Regions from separate parts of the Ensifer sp. GW821-FHT05G01 genome, predicted to be linked through region 2. Evidence: riboswitches for the same ligand, from Rfam matches in the RefSeq annotation. Region 2 holds a riboswitch; the other holds the start of a gene.
What was found. A riboswitch is a leader RNA that binds a small molecule or an ion and turns the genes downstream of it on or off. The one in region 2 is predicted to bind FMN.

Region 1: it holds a riboswitch for FMN, as region 2 does, so the genes downstream of both, AC07UR_RS22835 (DMT family transporter) here and AC07UR_RS12790 (6,7-dimethyl-8-ribityllumazine synthase) in region 2, are expected to answer to the same signal.

Annotation. Positions count from the first base shown of each region.
Region 1 is NZ_JBWKSC010000010.1:87,016-96,780, reverse strand. It holds gene lon (endopeptidase La) at 1-1,218, shown strand, start outside; gene hupB (DNA-binding protein HupB) at 1,440-1,715, shown strand; FMN riboswitch at 1,838-1,988, shown strand; gene AC07UR_RS22835 (DMT family transporter) at 2,067-2,975, shown strand; gene AC07UR_RS22830 (esterase-like activity of phytase family protein) at 3,060-5,264, shown strand; gene AC07UR_RS22825 (MarR family winged helix-turn-helix transcriptional regulator) at 5,355-5,828, opposite strand; gene AC07UR_RS22820 (HAMP domain-containing methyl-accepting chemotaxis protein) at 6,012-7,850, opposite strand; gene AC07UR_RS22815 (metallophosphoesterase family protein) at 8,227-9,504, shown strand; gene AC07UR_RS22810 (ATP-binding protein) at 9,504-9,765, shown strand, end outside.
Region 2 is NZ_JBWKSC010000004.1:326,347-336,111, forward strand. It holds gene AC07UR_RS12760 (N-formylglutamate amidohydrolase) at 1-65, opposite strand, end outside; gene AC07UR_RS12765 (MurR/RpiR family transcriptional regulator) at 241-1,119, shown strand; gene AC07UR_RS12770 (ABC transporter substrate-binding protein) at 1,307-2,413, shown strand; gene AC07UR_RS12775 (ABC transporter permease) at 2,527-3,408, shown strand; gene AC07UR_RS12780 (ABC transporter permease) at 3,405-4,187, shown strand; gene AC07UR_RS12785 (ABC transporter ATP-binding protein) at 4,200-5,261, shown strand; FMN riboswitch at 5,396-5,650, shown strand; gene AC07UR_RS12790 (6,7-dimethyl-8-ribityllumazine synthase) at 5,742-6,215, shown strand; gene AC07UR_RS12795 (low temperature requirement protein A) at 6,632-7,909, opposite strand; gene derI (D-erythrulose-4-phosphate isomerase) at 8,201-8,638, opposite strand; gene AC07UR_RS12805 (triose-phosphate isomerase) at 8,679-9,446, opposite strand; gene AC07UR_RS12810 (DeoR/GlpR family DNA-binding transcription regulator) at 9,443-9,765, opposite strand, start outside.

The DNA of each region.
Region 1 (9,765 bases), on a different contig from region 2:
ATCGGTTCGATGCCCGGCAAGGTCGTCCAGTCGATGAAGAAGGCAAAGAAGTCCAACCCGCTCTTCCTGTTCGACGAGATCGACAAGATGGGCCAGGACTTCCGCGGCGACCCGTCGTCGGCCCTCTTGGAGGTGCTGGATCCGGAACAGAACTCGACCTTCATGGACCACTACCTGGAAGTCGAATACGATCTGTCCAACGTGATGTTCATCACCACGGCGAACACGCTGAACATTCCGGCGCCGCTGATGGACCGCATGGAAGTGATCCGCATTGCCGGCTACACCGAAGAGGAAAAGCTGGAGATCGCCAAGCGGCACCTGCTGCCGAAGGCGATCCGCGATCATGCGCTGCAGCCGAAGGAGTTTTCGGTCACCGACGGTGCGCTGATGGCGATCATCCAGACCTACACGCGTGAAGCGGGCGTTCGTAACTTCGAGCGCGAACTGATGAAGCTCGCCCGCAAGGCTGTGACCGAGATCATCAAGGGCAAGGCCAAGTCCGTAGCCGTCACCGCTGAAAACATCCCGGATTACCTGGGCGTGCCGCGGTACCGGCACGGTGAAGCCGAGCGCGACGATCAGGTTGGCGTGGTCACAGGACTTGCCTGGACAGAGGTCGGCGGCGAACTGCTGACGATCGAAGGCGTCATGATGCCCGGCAAGGGCCGCATGACCGTTACAGGCAACCTGCGTGACGTGATGAAGGAATCGATTTCTGCGGCGGCGTCTTACGTCCGTTCGCGCGCGATCGACTTCGGCATCGAGCCGCCGCTGTTCGACAAGCGCGACATCCACGTGCACTTGCCGGAAGGCGCGACGCCCAAGGATGGCCCGTCGGCCGGTGTTGCCATGGCAACGGCGATCGTCTCCGTGATGACCGGTATTCCGATCTCCAAGGATGTGGCGATGACGGGTGAAATCACCCTTCGCGGCCGCGTGCTGCCGATCGGCGGTCTGAAGGAAAAGCTGCTGGCTGCCGTCCGCGGCGGCATCAAGAAGGTGCTGATCCCTGAGGAGAATGCCAAGGATCTGGCCGAGATTCCGGACAACGTGAAGAACGTGCTGGAGATCATCCCGGTCTCGCGGATGGGCGAAGTGCTCGAACACGCTCTCATCCGCGTCCCGGAGCCGATCGAATGGGACCCGGCAAATGAGCCGGCAACCGTCGCTGCGGTTGATTCGCAGGACGAAGCGGGCGCTTCCATCGCCCACTGATCGACAGGGCTGGCGGGCGCAATTTTGCTCGTCTCAGGCTCATTTGGCAGAAAAACAAGGAAGACCGGCCCCTGGCCGGTCTTTTTTGTTGTAAAAGCATGCCGCAAGCCTTGCATTCCAAGGGATTAGGCGCAATTGGGAATGGCAAGACGCGGGCGATGCGCAAGCCGCCGCGGCTTAAAAACACAGTCGTTTCGAACCATTTTGAAAGGGGTGGAAACATGAACAAAAATGAGCTCGTGTCTGCCGTTGCTGAGAAGGCCGGACTTTCCAAGACCGACGCATCTTCCGCAGTTGATGCAGTTTTCGAGACCATCCAGGCTGAACTGAAGAACGGTGGCGACATTCGCCTCGTCGGTTTCGGCAACTTCTCCGTTTCGCGTCGCGAAGCCTCCAAGGGCCGCAACCCGTCCACGGGCGCTGAAGTTGACATCCCGGCACGTAACGTTCCGAAGTTCACGGCCGGCAAGGGCCTGAAGGATGCCGTTAACGGCTGATAAGTTTGCTTGACGGCCGGATACGAGGCCGGCAGTCCAAGTCTTGAAGGGTTCGGCTCACGCCGGACCCTTCTGCATTTTCGGGTGGCCTTGCAGCAGCGCAGGCTTTGGTCTACGGCTCAGCCTGTTCTCAGGGCGGGGTGAAAGTCCCCACCGGCGGTAAGGGCTTCGGCTCAAGCCCGCGAGCACTTCCAGCCTTTGTGGGCTGGAAGGATAGCAGATCCGGTGCAATTCCGGAGCCGACGGTCACAGTCCGGATGAAAGAGAATGATCGTGGATGCGAAGGGCACGGCTGCCCGTCTTCGCACCCTGCGCTCATGCGTCCTGGTTTTTGTTGGTCCCTGTTTGCGGATGAAGGACATGAGCGAGACTACTCAAGCATTTTTCACCTCCCGTGCCATGGCCGGGGCCGCCTGGATGATACTGGCCGGCGTTGCCTTTGCTCTGCTGAATGTCGTCACGCAATGGATGACGATGCAACTCGGCTTTTCCGCCACCTCGACCGCCTTCTGGCAATATGCGTTCGCGCTCATCTTCTCCCTGCCTTTCCTGTTGCGGGTCGGTCTATCGGCGATGCGCACCGTTTATCCCTGGCGTCACATCGTCCGCGTAGGCCTCGCAGCCCTGGGGGTCGGGGCCTGGGTTTCGGGCCTGGCCTCCGTCCCGATCTGGCAGGCGATCGCGCTGGTGATGACGTCACCGTTCTTCATCATTCTCGGTGCACGGCTCTTCCTTGGCGAACGCGTCGGCGCGTCCCGTTGGGGCGCTGCGGCAGTTGGTTTTGCCGGCGCTGCGATCATTCTGCAGCCCTGGTCGGAGAGTTTCACCTGGGCAGCCTTGCTGCCGGTTCTCTCGGCGCTGCTTTGGGGTGCGTCGTCGCTGATCACGAAGAGCCTGACCGGCATCGAGCGTCCCGAGACGATCACAGTGTGGCTGCTCGTGCTTCTGACGCCGATCAACGGCGTGCTGGCGCTGTCGGCAGGCTTCGTCGTGCCGAGCGGCACCATGCTCGCGCTGCTGGCGCTGGCGGGGCTCCTGACCGTCGTGGCACAGTTTCTGTTGACGCTGGCGTATACGGTTGCCGATGCCGCCTATGTGCAGCCCTTCGATGATCTCAAGTTGCCACTCAACGTTCTCGCCGGCTGGCTCGTCTTCGGTTATGCGCCGAGCGGTTATCTCTGGCTGGGAGCCGCATTGATCCTCGGCGCCTCGCTCTTCATCATGCGCCACGAGATGAAACGCGAGCGCGCAAGCGCGTAAAGCGACGCTGCACAACAAAGCTGCGGGATTGTCATGCGCCTGTCATCGCCATCCCGCAGAACCCCCTTGTTTTGGATATTCGACATGGGGGATTTCATGACCATTTCATCATGCAGAACGGCGCTCGCCGCCATGCTTCTTGCGTCTGTTGCTTTTCCGGCTGCTGCCGAACCGGTGTTCAATCGTATCGCGTCCTTCGCCGTTGCCGACAATCTGGAAGGTGACGCCCGCAAGGAAACGACTTCTGCGGAAATCATCACGGCCACCGAAGACGGCAACACGCTGATTTATTCCGATAGCCCCGGCAAGCGCATCGGCCTCATCGACATCACAGACGCCAAGGCGCCGAAGGCGGCCGGCATCGTTTCGTTCGATGGCGAGCCGACATCGGTGACCGTCGCTGGTGCCAAGGCACTCGTGGCCGTCAACACGCGCGAAAGCTTCATCAAGCCCTCCGGCTTCCTCGCCACCGTCGACGTCGCCTCCAAGAAGATCGAAGCGACCTGCGATCTCGGCGGTCAGCCGGACTCCGTCGCGGTCAACAAGGACCGCACGCTTGCCGCGATCGCCATCGAGAATGAGCGTGACGAGGAGGTCAATGACGGCAAGATCCCGCAGATGCCTGCCGGCGACCTGGTGATCTTGTCGCTGAAGGACGGTGTTGCCGATTGCGCCACGATCAAGCACGTGACCCTGACGGGCCTTGCCGACGTTGCCGGCGACGATCCGGAGCCGGAATTCGTTTCCTTCAACGGCAAGGACGAGATTGCGCTGACACTGCAGGAGAACAACCACATCGTCATCATCGATGCCAAGTCGGCGACGGTGAAGACGCATTTCTCTGCAGGCAGCGTCGACCTCAAGGACATCGATACCAAGCGCGACGGCGCGGTCGCCTTCAAGGACGAGCAGCCCGGCCGCAAGCGCGAGCCCGATGCCGTCAAGTGGCTCGACGACACCCGCATCGTCGTTGCCAACGAGGGCGACTACGAGGGCGGTTCGCGCGGCTTCACGATTTTCGATACGACCGGCAAGGTGCTGTTCGAGTCCGGCGCCAGCTTCGAACACGCGATTGCGTCGATCGGCCATTACCCGGAGAAGCGCTCGTCGGCCAAGGGCGTCGAGCCGGAGGGCCTCGAGGCCGCGAAGTTCGGCGACGACAATCTGTTGTTCGTGCTTGCTGAACGCGCATCCGTCGTCGGCGTCTACAAGGACACCGGCGCCGAGCCGGAACTGCTGCAGTTGTTGCCGTCGGGTATCTCGCCGGAAGGCGCCGTTGCGATCCCGTCGCGCAATCTGCTTGCCACCGCCAACGAGGTCGACCTTGGCGAGGACGGCGGCGCTCGCTCGCATGTGATGATCTACGAGCGTGGCGAAGGCGAGGCTGCCTATCCGCAGATCCGCTCGGCCGACAAGGATGGTCTACCTGTCGGGTTTGGCGCGCTTTCGGGTCTGGCCGCCGTTGCCGACAAGCCGGGTTTCCTGCGTGCCGTCAATGATTCCGTCTATGCGTCGCAGCCGACCATCTTCACCATCGACGCGACCCAGAAGCCGGCGCTGATCACCGAGACGCTCCGCATCACCCGCGACGGCGCGCCGGCACAGAAGCTCGACATCGAAGGCGTCGCCAATGATGGGGAAGGGGGCTTCTGGCTTGCTTCCGAAGGCAACTCCGACAAACTCTATAGCCATGCACTGCTGAAGGTGAACAAGAAGGGCGAAATCAAGAAGGAGATCGCTCTTCCCGAAGCTCTGCGTGCAGGCGAGACGCGCTTCGGCTTCGAGGGTGTGACGGTCGTCGGCGAAGGCGACGATCAGGTGCTCTGGATGGCCGTCCAGCGCGAATGGAAGGACGACCAGAAGGGCTTCGTCAAGCTCGTCTCCTACAAGCCATCGAGCGAAGAATGGGGTGCAGTCCGCTATCCGCTCGAGAAGGCAGACGGCGGCTGGGTCGGCCTCTCGGAAATCTCGGTGCACGGCGACTACGCCTATATCATCGAACGCGACAACCTGATCGGTCAGGCCGCCAAGCTCAAGAAGCTCTACCGTGTCGCGCTTGCCGAGTTGAAGCCGGCAGCGCTCGGCGGCGAGCTTCCGGTCGTCAAGAAGGAAGAGGTTCGTGACCTCATTCCCGATCTGAAGGCTCTCAATGGCTACGTCGTCGACAAGGTCGAAGGTTTTACCGTCGATGCCGCCGGTAACGGCTATGTCGTCACCGACAATGACGGTGTCGACGATTCCTCCGGCGAAACGCTGTTCTTCTCCATCGGTGCCATCGACGCGATGTAAGCGTCGGGCCAGGAGAAAAACGGAAGAGGCCGGGACATGACGTCCCGGCCTCTTTCTGTTTTGGCTATCAGCATTGGCGGAAAGAAGTGTTTAGCGGGCGACCGCAATCTGTGCGGCTTCCGCCTCGTCCTTGCGCTTGCGGATCTCGTCCGTCTTGTCGACGAGCTTGCCGACGATATCGAAGAGCTGATCGAGCTCCTTGTCGTCGAGTGCCGAGAAGATTTCCTCGATCAGCTGTTTGCGCGGGTGTTCAGCCGCTTCCAGTATGACGCGCCCTGTGTCGGTGATCGAGACGATCTTGGCGCGGCGGTCCTCGGGATCCGGCTTGCGCATCACGAGCCGGTCACGCTCAAGGCCATCGATCGCTTCGGTGACGGTGCGCGGCGCGAAGTTCAGTGCGCAGGCGATATCCGTCGAACGACAGGGGCCGAGCTTGCTCAGGAAAAACAGGAATTTGCTGCGCGCCAGCGAAACGCCTTCCTCTGTCATCGACTCGTTCACGAGCCGGTGGACGCGGTGATAAAGCTCAAACAGCCTGTCGGAAACTTCGAATGTCTTCTTCATGATCATCGTTGGAAAATTGTGAGGTGCCATGTCAAATGGCAGCAACATTATTGATAGTTACAATTGCTACATTTGTCGACTAAAACCTCTGCCGTTTCACGGTAACGACCTCCTCAACGAAGAAACGGCCTCCGTTTCCGGAGACCGTTTCACTTGCATGCTCAAGAATTTCGCCTGTTCGGACTATGCCGCCCAGCGCGATGAACCGGCCGAAGGTGCGTAGCCGTAGCCGGAAGTCTCGGCGAGCGTGAAGCGGGCGATAAGCTCGCGCAGACGACCTGCCTCCTGTGCCAGCGTCGCGCTTGCGGCATTCGCCTCTTCGACCATGGCGGCGTTCTGCTGGGTCACCTGATCCATCTGGTTGACGGCAGTGTTGACCTCGTAAAGGCCGGCAGACTGTTCCTGCGCCGAAACAGCGATCGCATCCATGTGCTGATTGATCGTCACGATGAAACCTTCGATCGTGCGCAGCGCTTCGCCGGTCTCGCGGACCAGCTTGACGCCGCTCTGCACCTCGACGGCCGAGTTGCGGATCAGGTCCTTGATCTCCTTGGCGGCATTGGCCGAGCGCTGTGCCAGTTCGCGCACTTCCTGGGCAACGACGGCAAAGCCCTTGCCGGCATCGCCGGCGCGCGCCGCTTCCACGCCAGCATTCAGCGCCAACAGGTTGGTCTGGAATGCGATCTCGTCGATGACGCCGATGATGTTGGAGATCTGGCTCGACGAATGCTCGATACGACCCATGGCGTCGACCGCACCGGAGACGATGGCGCCGGACTTGTGGGCGCTTTCGTTTGCCTGGCTGGCGATGGCGCGGGCTTCGTTGGTTCGTTTGGACGAACTGCCGACATTGGCCGTGATCTGGTCGAGGGCGGCAGCTGTTTCTTCCAGCGAGGCGGCCTGCTGTTCGGTACGGCGCGACAGGTCGTCGGCGCTCTGGCTGACTTCGCGTGCGCCGCTGTCGATGCTGCCGGAGCTGGAGGAGACGGCAGCCAGCGTATCGGCCAGCTGCGCAACGGCCTGATTGAGGTCGTGACGCAGCTGTTCGAAATCCGGCGCAAAAGGTTCGTTGAGCTGGAAGGCGAGATCGCCCGCCGCCAGGCGGCGAAGACCGGTCGCAAGACCCGCCGTTGCTTCCTGCAGGCGAATCTGCGCGGCGGCTTCCGCCTCCTCCGTTACGCGTCGACGCTCGGCCTCAGCCTGCTCACGCTGCACCTTGGCATCTTCCTCGAGCTGCAGATTGGAGATGGCGGCTTCACGGAAGACCTCGACCGCGCGGGCCATCTCGCCGATCTCGTCCTTGCGCGCACCGTAGGGAATGGCGGTGGAGGTGTCGCCGTTTGCAAGACCCGCCATCGAGCGGGTGATGATCTGGATCGGACGAGCGATGCCGCGGATTGCGTAGAGGATGGCGCCGAGCACGATGAAGGCCGCAACCGCGATGACACCCATTTCGATCGTGCGGATCTGGTCGTGCGTGGCGGAGCTTGCAGCAACGGCAGCGTCTGCGCCGGCAAGGTTAAGCGCGCGCATGTCCTTGATCGCCTGATCGACCAGTTGTTCCGTTTCGCGCATCTCGACCTTGAACACGCTTTGCGCCTTCATGTTTTCGAGATTGTTGGAGAGTTTGACCATGCCGGCGGAGACGGAGAGATAGGCTTCGTAGGTACTTTTTACCTTGTCGAGCGCCGCCTTGTCGGCGTCGGTGACCATGAGCGCGGCGTATTCGTCCGATAGCTTGCCGAACCCGGCCACGGTTTCACCGATGACCTTCTCCGCTGCCTTCTTCTCGAAAGGCGTCAGGGAGATCAGGTGCCGGGCAAACGACATGCGTGTGTCCGAAAGCTGGGTTTCGAGCGCACGCGAAAGCGAGACGCGCGGCAACCAGGTGGTGGCGATCTCGTTGTTGCGCTCGTTCATCATCTTGATGCCGCCGAGCGAGGCGACAGCCAAGACGGTGACGATGAGGCCAACCATCAGGAAAAGGGCAATAAGAGTGTGTGATATCTTTAGGCGCGACATGAATAACTCCGGAGGAACGGCGTCCGTAAAAGCTTGTGCATGAATAAGTCGTTCCGGCTCTTGATCGTCATGACGGAGCGGATGCCGAAGCAGGGAGTCATTCCTGTGCTTGACTGCACGCAAAATGCAGCCGCGCGAAACCTATCCAACAAGTTATTACAAAAGCGCTAATCGATTAGAGTGAGTATAATCTGATATTTGCACATAGGAGCACGCGCTCTTTCGAGCGATCGTTTCATGCCGAAACTGCAGTCCACATGTATTAGGACTGTCTTTACTTGGGTGGCCTGAAATAACCGTGTGGGATGGGCGCGTTCGCGTGGATGACGGTCGCCGGTGCATTGACGGGTGCTGCTGTCGCGGGCCATGGTCGCCCATGCCCTTCCGTTTCGTTCACACCGCCGACCTCCATCTCGATTCGCCGCTACGCAGCCTCGCGCTTCGAAATGCCGATCTTGCCGAAATCGTGCGCGGCGCCACCCGGCAGGCGCTCGTGCGGATTGTCGATCTCTGCCTTGCCGAAGAGGTCGATGCCCTGTTGATCGCCGGCGACCTTTACGACGGCAGCCAGACGTCCATGAACACCGCGCTGTTCCTCGCGGGCGAACTGCGCCGCCTGGACGAAGCCGGCATCCGTGTCTTCATCATCCGTGGCAACCATGATGCCCAATCGCAGGTGACGAATGAACTGACCTTGCCGCCGTCTACGCATGTCTTCAAGGGCCGCAGCAAGCCTGTTCTGGCCAAGACGCTGGAGAGCGGCCGCGATGTCTATATCCACGGCATGAGCTTTGCGAGCCCGCACGCGCCGGAAAGCCTGCTGCCGTCCTTTCACATGCCCGCTGTCGACACGATCAATATCGGCATGCTGCACACGAGCCTTGCGGGTGCAGCCGGCCACGATCTTTACGCGCCCTGCAGCGTAGCGGAGCTCCAGGCACACGGCTTCGACTATTGGGCACTCGGCCACGTTCATCAACATCAGGTGCATGCCAGCGAACCCTTTGTCGTCATGCCGGGCATGCCGCAGGGGCGCGACATCAATGAAGCCGGGGCCAAGGGCGTAATGCTGGTGACAGTCAGCGACGAGGGGCGGTTGACGATCGAGGAACGGGCGATCGGCCTTGCGACTTTCGAGAGGATGAGCATTGACCTTGCGGGCATTTCCGAGTGGGGCGATATGCTCGATGCGGTCCGAAACGCCTTCCTGCGGGCTCGCAATGCCAACGCTGCCGATCACGTGATCCTTCGGCTGACCTTGACCGGTGCGACACCGCTTGCCTGGCGCCTGCGCCGCGATGGCGATCTGCTCCAGGCAGAGATCGACAATGTGGCTGCGGGTATCGGCGGCTGCTGGGTCGAGAAGATCGAGCTCGAGTGCCGCAACCCGGATGCCGGAACCGGGACGGTGATGGCCGACCCGGTCGATGAATTGGCGGCGCTTGTCTCAACCGACGTCCTGCCAGCCCATGGCTACCGTCAGGACGTGCGCGCCGCCGTCGAGGAGTTGCTGCAGCAACTGCCGCCGGAGTTGCGCCAGCTCTTGGCGCCGGATGAAGCGGCTGTCGAAAGACTGGCATTCGATGCCGGTGTCTCCGGTGCAGCGGAGGTGCTTGCGCATCTTCACGGCAGCGCCGGCGGGGGGGCTCGCTGATGCGGTTGCGCGAACTCGACCTGGTGCGCTACGGCAAATTTACCGAGCGCCGTCTTGATTTCGGTCCGGCGGCATCGGGCACGCCGGACCTGCATATCGTCTACGGACCGAACGAGGCCGGCAAGTCGACGTTGTTTTCAGGCTTCCTCGATCTGCTTTTCGGCATCGAGCATTACAGCTCTTACGGCTTTCTGCACCCCTATCCAACCATGCGGGTCGGCGGGGTTGTCGAGGCGGCTGGTCGCACGCACCAGGCCTTCC
Region 2 (9,765 bases):
CCTCTGCCGGCCGCATTCTCGATCGCAACCGGATCGCCATCTGTATCGGTCAAAAGTCGCGTCAACACCGGCATCCCCTCTTGCCCCGTTAGACGTTCATTAATGAAAAGATTTGTTCAGAGATTAGCCAGTGTCAATCGAAATCTGAAACGATCTCTTCAAAATTGCGATTGACTCCAATTGTGACAGCGATGTTTAATCTGTCACAAACTGGCATTAGACCAGTTCAGGGGAACCGATTTGACCAGCAAGGCGACATCCACGACGGTGTCGGATGTGATCAATGCCCACTTCACCGCGCTGACCCGCGCGGAAAGGCAGTTGGCGGAGACACTTCTCGACAATTATCCGGTCTCGGGACTCGGTTCGATCACCACGGTCGCCGAGAACGCCGGCGTGTCGACACCAACAGTCGCCCGCATGGTGCAAAAGCTTGGTTTCAAAGGCTTTCCCGATTTTCAGTCGCGGCTGCACCAGGAGCTGGAAGCGACGATTTCCAACCCGATCACCAAGCATGACCGCTGGGCTGCAAGCGCGCCGGGTACCCACACGCTCAACCGCTTTGCCGACGCCGCCATGAACAACATGCGCGAGACGCTGTCGCAGATCGAACCGCAGGAATTCGACGAAGCGGTAGCCCTTGTCGCCGACCGCAAGCGCAACGTCTATCTGCTGGGCGGCCGCATCACCCGCGCCGTTGCCGATTATCTCTTTACCCACCTGCAGGTCATCCGCCCTGGCGTCACCGAAATCGCCTCCAATGCCAGCGCCTGGCCGCATTACGTGCTCGACATGCGCCATGGCGACGTGCTGATTCTCTTCGACATCCGCCGCTACGAGCAGGAGATGGAGACACTCGCGAAATCCGCCCGCGACCGCGGCGTCGAGATCGTGCTCTTTACCGATCGCTGGAGTTCACCGGTCGCCAAATCCGCCTCCAAGGTTTTCCGCTCGCAGATCGAGGTGCCATCCGCCTGGGACAGTTCGGTCGTCATCCTGTTTCTGGTCGAAGCGTTGATCGAAGCCGTGCAGAGCTCCAACTGGGACGCGACACGCGACCGGATGAAGACGCTCGAGGGGCTGTTCGATTCGACCCGCATCTTTCGCAAACCGGTTTAGGAGGGACAGCCGGAACGTTCACGAAGTTTTATGCACATGTGTCTCAGTGAAGGCGCCGTGTCGGAAAAAGATTTGTTCTTCCAACGACATGGGCGGCGCGAACAGACAGATCGCTGTCACACAAGTTTCATAGCATCTCTTTAACAGCATCGCCGAAATTGACTGAAAACCCATAAGGAGAACGCCAGTGATTTCAACGACTCAACGCCTGCTCTCGCTTTCCACCGCCATTCTATTGGCAACGACGGCCATTGCCGCTGCCGAGCCGAGCGCAGAGCTCATCGAAGCTGCCAAGAAGGAAGGCATGCTGACCACCGTTGCCCTGCCCCACGACTGGTGCGGCTATGGCGACGTCATCGCCGCCTTCAAGGCCAAGTATCCGGAAATCCAGGTCAACGAACTGAACCCCGACGCCGGCTCTGCCGACGAAGTCGAGGCCGTCAAGGCCAACAAGGACAACAAGGGCCCGCAGGCGCCTGACGTTGTCGACGTCGGCCTCGCTTTCGGTCCGCAGATGAAGGCCGAAGGCCTGCTGCAGCCCTACAAGGTGTCGACCTGGGACGAAATTCCTGACAGCGTCAAGGATGCCGAAGGCTACTGGTACGGCGACTACTACGGCGTCATGTCCTTCCTGGTGAACAAGGACCTCGTCGCCAACGCGCCGAAGGACTGGGCCGACCTCTTGAAGCCGGAATATGCCGGCCAGGTGGCACTCGCCGGCGACCCGCGCGCCTCGAACCAGGCGATCCTCGGCGTTCTCGCTGCTGGCCTCGCCAAGGGCGCCAAGTCGGGCAAGGAAGCCGGTGAAGCCGGTCTCGCCTACTTTGCCGAGCTCAACAAGGCCGGCAACTTCGTTCCGGTTATCGGCAAGTCCGGCACGCTCGCCCAGGGCTCGACCCCGATCGTCGTTGCCTGGGACTACAACGCTCTCGGCTGGGCGAAGACGCTTAACGGCAACCCGCCGACCGAAGTCGTCGTTCCTGCAAGCGGCGTTCTCGCCGGCGTCTACGTTCAGGGCATCTCGGCCTATGCGCCGCACCCGAACGCCGCCAAGCTGTGGATGGAACACCTCTACTCCGACGAAGGTCAGCTCGGCTGGCTGAAGGGCTTCTGCCACCCGACCCGCTTCAACGCCATGGTCAAGGCCGGCAAGGTTCCGCAGGAACTGATCGACGCCCTGCCGCCGGCAGCTGCCTACGAAAAGGCCTACTTCCCGACGCTCGAAGAAGTCGATGCCAACAAGGCAGCGGTCACCGGCGCCTGGGATTCCGTGGTCGGCGCCAACGTTCAGTAAGCGTTTCCACAATCATGCTGCCCCGGCCGGTTTTCCGGCCGGGGCAGATGCGATATCGATAAGCAATTCAATGAACGACCGCGTCCGTAACGCGGCTTCTCGGGGCGAACGGAATGTCATCTGCTCACACCGGCGCCAGGCCACCTGCGCGCCGTCTTCCGCTTCACTGGCTCGGCGTCCTGCCCTTTGCAGCGTTCGTGTTCCTTTTTCTGATTCTGCCAACGATGAAGATCGTGGTCGGCGCCTTCCAGACGCCTGATGGCAGCTTCACCTTCGACAACATCATCGGCCTGTTCACGCCGTCGATCCTGTCGGCCTACTGGATCTCCATCAAGATCAGCATCGCCTCGGCGCTTCTCGGCTGCCTGATCGGCTTTGCGATTGCGTCTGCCGTCGTCTTCGGCAGTCTGCCGAAATGGATCCGCGGACCGCTTTTGACCTTTTCCGGCGTCGCTTCGAACTTCGCCGGCGTCCCGCTCGCCTTCGCGTTTCTCGCAACGCTCGGCCCCGTCGGCATCCTTACCGTGTTCCTGCGCTCGAACTTCGGTCTCGACCTCAGGCTGCTCGGCTTCAACCTCCTGTCGTTCTGGGGGCTGACCGTCACCTATCTGTTCTTCCAGATTCCGCTGATGATCCTCATCATCACCCCGGCTCTCGACGGATTGAAGCGCGAGTGGCGCGAGGCTGCCGAAATTCTCGGTGCCACCGGCCTGCAGTACTGGCGCATGGTCGCCTTCCCGATCCTGCTGCCTTCACTTCTCGGCACCCTCGCGCTCCTCTTCGCCAACGCCTTCGGAGCCGTCGCGACGGCGATCGCGCTCACCGGCTCGTCGCTCTCGATCGTCCCCATCCTGCTCTTCGCCCAGATCCGCGGCGACGTTCTCGGCAATCCGCACCTCGGCTACGCACTCGCCTTCGGCATGATCGTCGTCACGGGCATCGCCAACGCGATCTACATCTGGCTTCGCGCCCGCAGCGAGAGGTGGCTGAAATGAAGAAGATATGGGCCTGGGGGGCCCTCATTTTCGGCCTCCTCTATTTCACCCTGCCGCTCATCGGCATGACGAACTTCTCGCTGAAGATGCGTCGCGGCGAGTATTCCTTCGACGCCTATGGCAAGGTCTTCAGCGATCCGCGCTTCCAGGAGACCTTCACCTATTCCATCATGCAGGCGCTGTTCACCATCGCCTTCGGCGTGCTGCTCGTGGTGCCGACGGCCTACTGGGTTCGCCTGAAGCTGCCGCGGTTGCGGCCCTACATCGAGTTCATCACGCTGCTGCCGCTCGTCATCCCGGCGATCGTCATCGTCTTCGGCTACATCCGCCTCTACAACACCTCGAGCTGGCTGCCGCTGACCGGATCGATCGCGGGCACCAATGTGCTTCTGATGTTCGGCTATGCCATCCTCGCCCTTCCCTACATGTACAGGGCCGTAGACACCGGGCTTCGCACGATCGACATCGCCACTCTGACAGAGGCCGCTCAAAGCCTCGGGGCAGGATGGGCGACCATTCTCGGCCGGATCATTCTGCCGAATGTCCTGGTCGCGGTGCTCTCCGGCGCCTTCCTGACGTTTGCCATCGTCATCGGCGAATTCACCATGGCAGCGCTTTTGAACAGGCCGGCCTTCGGTCCGTATATGCAGCTTCTGGGCGCCAACCGCGCCTATGAGCCAGCCGCCCTCGCCGTCATCGCGTTCGGCATCACCTGGGGCTGCCTCGGCCTCATCCAGCTCGTCTCGCGCTTCCAAAAAAGCGCGCCTCCCAAGGCCTGAGGATCGGTTCATATGAGTTTCCTGACACTGACCAACATCCAGAAATCCTTCGGCCCCGTGCAAGTCGTGCATGGCTTCGACATGGCGATCGAGAAAGGCGAGTTCGTCTCGTTCCTTGGGCCCTCGGGCTGCGGCAAGACCACCGTCTTGCGCATGATCGCCGGTTTCGAGACGCCCTCCAGCGGATCCATCGTCATCAACGGCAAGGACCAGGGCACGCTGAAACCGAACCAGCGCAATATCGGCATGGTGTTCCAGGCCTACGCTCTGTTTCCGAACATGAACGTGCACGACAACGTAGCCTTCGGCCTGAAGGTCGCCGGTGCGCCGAAGGCGGAGACCGACACGCGCGTCAAGCAGATGCTGAGCCTGATCAAGCTCGAGCACCTGGCCGACCGTTTCCCCTACCAGCTGTCCGGCGGCCAGCAGCAGCGCGTGGCACTCGCCCGCGCGCTCGCCGTCAAGCCGCAGGTGCTTTTGCTCGACGAGCCGCTGTCGGCGCTCGACGCCAAGATCCGCGTGTCGCTGCGCGAGGAGATCCGCCAGATCCAGCAGCAACTCGGCATCACCACCGTCTTCGTCACCCATGACCAGGAAGAGGCGTTGTCGATCTCGGATCGCATCGTCGTGATGAATGGCGGCCGTGCTGACCAGATCGGGACGCCGTTCGAGATCTACAACACACCTGCCACCCGCTTCGTCGCCTCCTTCGTCGGCACGCTCAACATCATCGAGGCCAAGGTCGCAGACCCGGCCACGGGCGCCGTCGCCATTGGCAACCAGCAGGTCTCGCTGAAGGAGCAGATTGCCGGCATGAAGGGTGGCGACCCGATTTCGCTGGCGCTGCGCCCGGAGGCAGGCTCGATCGCCGACAGCGCCAAGGGTGATACGGCACTGACCGGTGAAGTGGTTTCGACCAGCTTCCTCGGCTCGGTCATCCGCACCAAGCTGCGGATCGGCGGCGATGTCATCTCTTTCGACATGTTCAACGACCCCGGCCTGACGCCGCCGACCTTCGGCGACAACGTCACGCTGCGTTTCGCCGCCAAGGATCTGCTGGTCATCCGCGAGTAGCCGAGCGTTGAAAGGTCAACCGTCGCTGGAATCATTTCGCCCGGCGGCGGCCGGCCTTGGAAAAATCTGTCGTAATTTCCAGGATTTTCGTCGCGCCACGCGTTTGACCACGCGTGGCCGATCTATATAGTCGGCCCTGTTCTCAGGGCGGGGTGAAAGTCCCCACCGGCGGTAGCGATCGCTACAGCGCCGCGCGTCTTAACAGACGCGCAAAGGTCGCTGTAGAACTTGAACGTGCTGCATGTTTTGTCCTTAAATCGGTGAGATTTGAGGATACATGCAGCGATCGAAGCCCGCGAGCGCCTTGGAGCCGGCAGTGGTTCCAGGGGTCAGCAGATCCGGTCAGATTCCGGAGCCGACGGTTAGAGTCCGGATGGAAGAGAGCAAGCAGGATCGTGAACCCCACGCCGGGGTTTTGCGCGCATGCATGTTCGCCCGACGGGAAAATTGGAAACGCCAAACCCTGGAAGGCTTGAGACCATGACTATTCTTTCCCACCCCACCGCCAAGATTGCGATCGTTCGTGCCCGTTGGCACGCCGACATCGTCGACCGCTGCGTCGACGCCTTCGTCGCGCAATGGACGAAGCTCGGCGGCTCGGCTGCCGATGTCGAGATCTTCGACGTGCCGGGCGCACTCGAAATCCCGCTGCACGCCCAGAAGCTCGCCAAGACCGGCCGCTACGCCGCGATCCTCGGCACCGCCTTCGTCGTCGATGGCGGCATCTACCGGCATGACTTCGTCGCCGGCACCGTGCTCGACGGCATGATGCGCGTTCAGCTCGACACCGACGTGCCGGTGCTTTCCGCCGTGCTGACCCCGCACAATTTCCAGGAAAGCGCGCCGCTGATCGCCTTCTTCCGCGAACACTTCGTCACCAAGGGAGAAGAAGCCGCGAATGCCTGCGCCCAGATCCTCGACGCCCGCGCCAAGCTGGCGCTGGTCAACGCCTGATCTGACGCCACACCGTATCGTAACCGGCAGCCCCTCATCCGGCCTGCCGGCCACCTTCTCCCCGCCTGGCGGGGAGAAGGACGTGCGTGGCGCGCTCTCGCGTCCAAGCACCGTCATCCGATGGCCACAGCCTTTACCACCCTACGCTGCGGTCGTCGGTACCCGCAAAACGGATGGCGAGGCTGTCGGACGAAATAGCACCGCAGGGCTTACGGCGAGTGAAAGCGCACGCGACCGTCCCCTCTCCCCGCCTGCGGGGAGAGGGCTAGGGTGAGGGGCAGCTTTGCGCAAAACGGGTGAAGAACAAATCCAAGTGAAGGCCCCGACCCCATTCTTGAATCAACCTCTGAACCACCTGAATCGACCCGCCAGCAACGGCCCTCAAACCGCTGTTTCGACTCAGTAATTCCAGCGGCTCACTGCGCCGGCTCGGCCTCGGCGAGGCAACGTTCCAACGCCGCCATGCGGTGACGATGGCCCGCCGCCTCGAAGCCGACGACTGTCACGAACGGCGCGAACATCACGACAATCAGGCAGACCGCCATGTCGACGCCTGCCATCGCCGCTGCGATCGACGCTGCCAGCACAAGCACCGTTCCGGCGAGCAGCCACGCATGCAGCGGCTCCGCCTGCCGCAGCAGATAAGCATACATGCCGTAGACGAGGCCGATGTACGCGCCGACCGGGATGACCACAGTCAGCACCGTTGCCAGCGAGCCGATATGTGCCTTGTGCTCGATGTAGTAGGCAGCGACATGCAGGCCGGCGCCGGTCGCAACGATCGCGGCGAAGATGAACATGTGGCCATAGCCCCAGACGAAGGACCGCTTGCGGTGCGCATGTAGCACCTCCGCACTCGGCAGCAGGAAATAGATCCACCACATGCCGAAGGTGAGGCCGGTGCCGGCGAGGCATACGAGCGCCACGTCGAGGTTCCAGCCCTCCCCGTCGACAACGGCGGTGATCGAGGCGACCGTGCCGACCACACCTTCGCCAAGCGCGATGATCGCCAGGAGGCCGTAGCGCTCGGCGATATGGTGCGCATGCCAGGGCGTGCCACCATACCGCGTCTCGGCGATATAGGGCCCAAGCATCTCGATCGCCGTCAGTACCACCACCATGGCAATGGACACGGTGAGCGAGAAATCGAAGAAGATCAGCACGATCCAGCCGAGCTGGGCGATGCCGATGGCGATCACATAGGTCATGCAGGCACCGCGCCGCTGCGGATCCTGCCGGGTGGCGCGCAGCCACTGGAAGATCATCGCCACGCGCATGACGACATAGCCGAGCACCATCACGCCATTGTCGAGATGCCCACCCACGTCGATCGAGTGGAACATGGCAGGAAGGCCGATTGCCAGGATCAGCACGCCGACCATCTGCACCATGGTGACGCAGCGAAACACCCAGTCGTCAGTGTCATAGGCTGACGCGAACCAGGTGAAATTGATCCAGGCCCAGCAGATGGCGAAGATCGCGAGCGTAAAGCCGATCAGCCCTGCCCTGAAATGTCCTTCGGCCATCAGATGCGCAAGTTGCGATGCGGCAAGGCTGAAGGCGATGACGAAGGTCAGGTCGAACAGAAGCTCGAGCGTCGTTGCCGTGCGGTGGTGTTCGTGCGTGTCGCGGCCGCTCATGCGTGCCAGGCGGTGGGCTGTGGCACGGGGTGGCGTCGTGGTAGCGTCGGACATGGATCGGCATTCCTCGCAGACGGGATGATACGCAAGAATATTCAAATATTTTCAGAAGCTTCGTCAAGCGGGCAGTGCCAGATCACCCGGTTTTGGCTGAACATGAAAACGCCCGGCATCTCTGCCGGGCGTCTCGCCGCAATGCGCGAGGGAGGATCAACGTGCATGGCGGTATCACCGCATTTCCAGGACACATGCGAAGCCGTTCGCCGCCAGGAATTGCGTAAAACGATGCGAGAGAGCGTCTCCGTGGCCCGGTTCAGGCCGGAAACGCTCTCTTGCCCGGTTGAATTACTTCGCCGCGTCGAGACGATCGATCGCGTCGACATTGCCGGCCGACGGGCCGTTCGGGTCGAACTCGGAGGCGAGCCAGGCATCGACGATCGATTTGGCCAGTTCCGGCCCGATGACGCGTGCGCCCATGGTGATGATCTGCGCGTTGTTCGACTTAGCAGCCCGCTCGGCGGAATAGGTGTCGTGGGTCAGCGCGGCGCGGATGCCCGGCACCTTGTTAGCCGAGATGCAGACGCCGATGCCGGTGCCGCAAAACAGGATGCCGCGCTCGTTCTCGCCGTCGACGATGGTCTGCGCCAGCTTCTGCGACAGGTCGGCGTAGAAGCCGGACTGGCTGAGGTCGCTGACCTCGAGGCCAGCTTTGCTCTTCAGGTGCGCGGCGATGACGTCGAGCAAGGGCTTGCCGGCGCTGTCTGCTCCGATTGCAATCTTCATGATGGTTCCTTTCCGTCGTTTTGGTTGGCGTGCAAGGGGCTCAGATCGCCCCGGAGACACGCTTGAGAATGTCGAGATAGCCGTTGACGTCCCAGGCCGAGCGGCCGATGAACAGGCCGTCGATATGCTTCTCAGCGATCAGTTCCTCGCAATTGCCGGGATTGACGCTGCCGCCGTAGAGCACGGGCACGCGCACGCCGAGTGCGGCTTCAGCCACATCGGCGATGCGCTTGTGGCGCTGGTCGGCATAATCGGATGTTGCCGGGATGCCGTTGACGCCGATCGCCCAGACCGGCTCGTAGGCAAGCAGGATCGTCGCCTTGCGGGCGTCGCCGTCAAGAAGCGCCAGCGCCCCTTCCACCTGCCGCTTCAACACGGCATCCGCCTCGCCCGCCTCGCGCTCGGCAAGCGTCTCGCCGATGCAGATCAGCGGCACGAGGCCGTGGCGCACGGCTGCCGCCGTCTTCAGGCCAACGGTCCGGTCGGTCTCGCCGAAATGCTCGCGCCGTTCGCTGTGGCCGAGCTCGACCACGTCGAGATTGCAGTCCCTCAGCATCACCGGCGACACCTCGCCGGTCCAGGCGCCGGCATCATCCCAATGCATGTTCTGTGCGCCGACCTTGACGCTGGTTTGAGCCAGCCGGTCCTTGACCTGACGAACGGCGGTAAAGGGCGGAATGACGAAACGCTGGATGCGATCGTCGCGCGCTGCGTCCGCTGCCGCCAGTCCGTCGGCAAAGACCATGGCCTCGGCCAGCGTCTTGTTCATCTTCCAGCTTGTGCCCACCCAGAGCTGCGGCTTGGTCATGTTTTCTCCGATACTTTTTGTGTGTCGACCTTGACCAGGCGTACGCCGGCTTCGCTCAGCGCGTCGGCATGCTCATCCGCCACTTCGGCGCCTGTCAGCACCGCGTCGAAGGCGTCGAGCCCGGTCAGGAAATGCAGGGCGGATCGCCCGAACTTGTCGTGATCAACAAGCAGATACTTGCGCGCCGCCGATTTCACCATCAGGCGCTTCGCCTGCACGACCTCCTGGTCCTGGTGGAAGGCTGCCGTGCCAGCGACGGCGGAGCTGGAGAGGAAGGCGATGTCGACGCGCAGCGAGCGCAGCGCCTCTTCCGTCACAA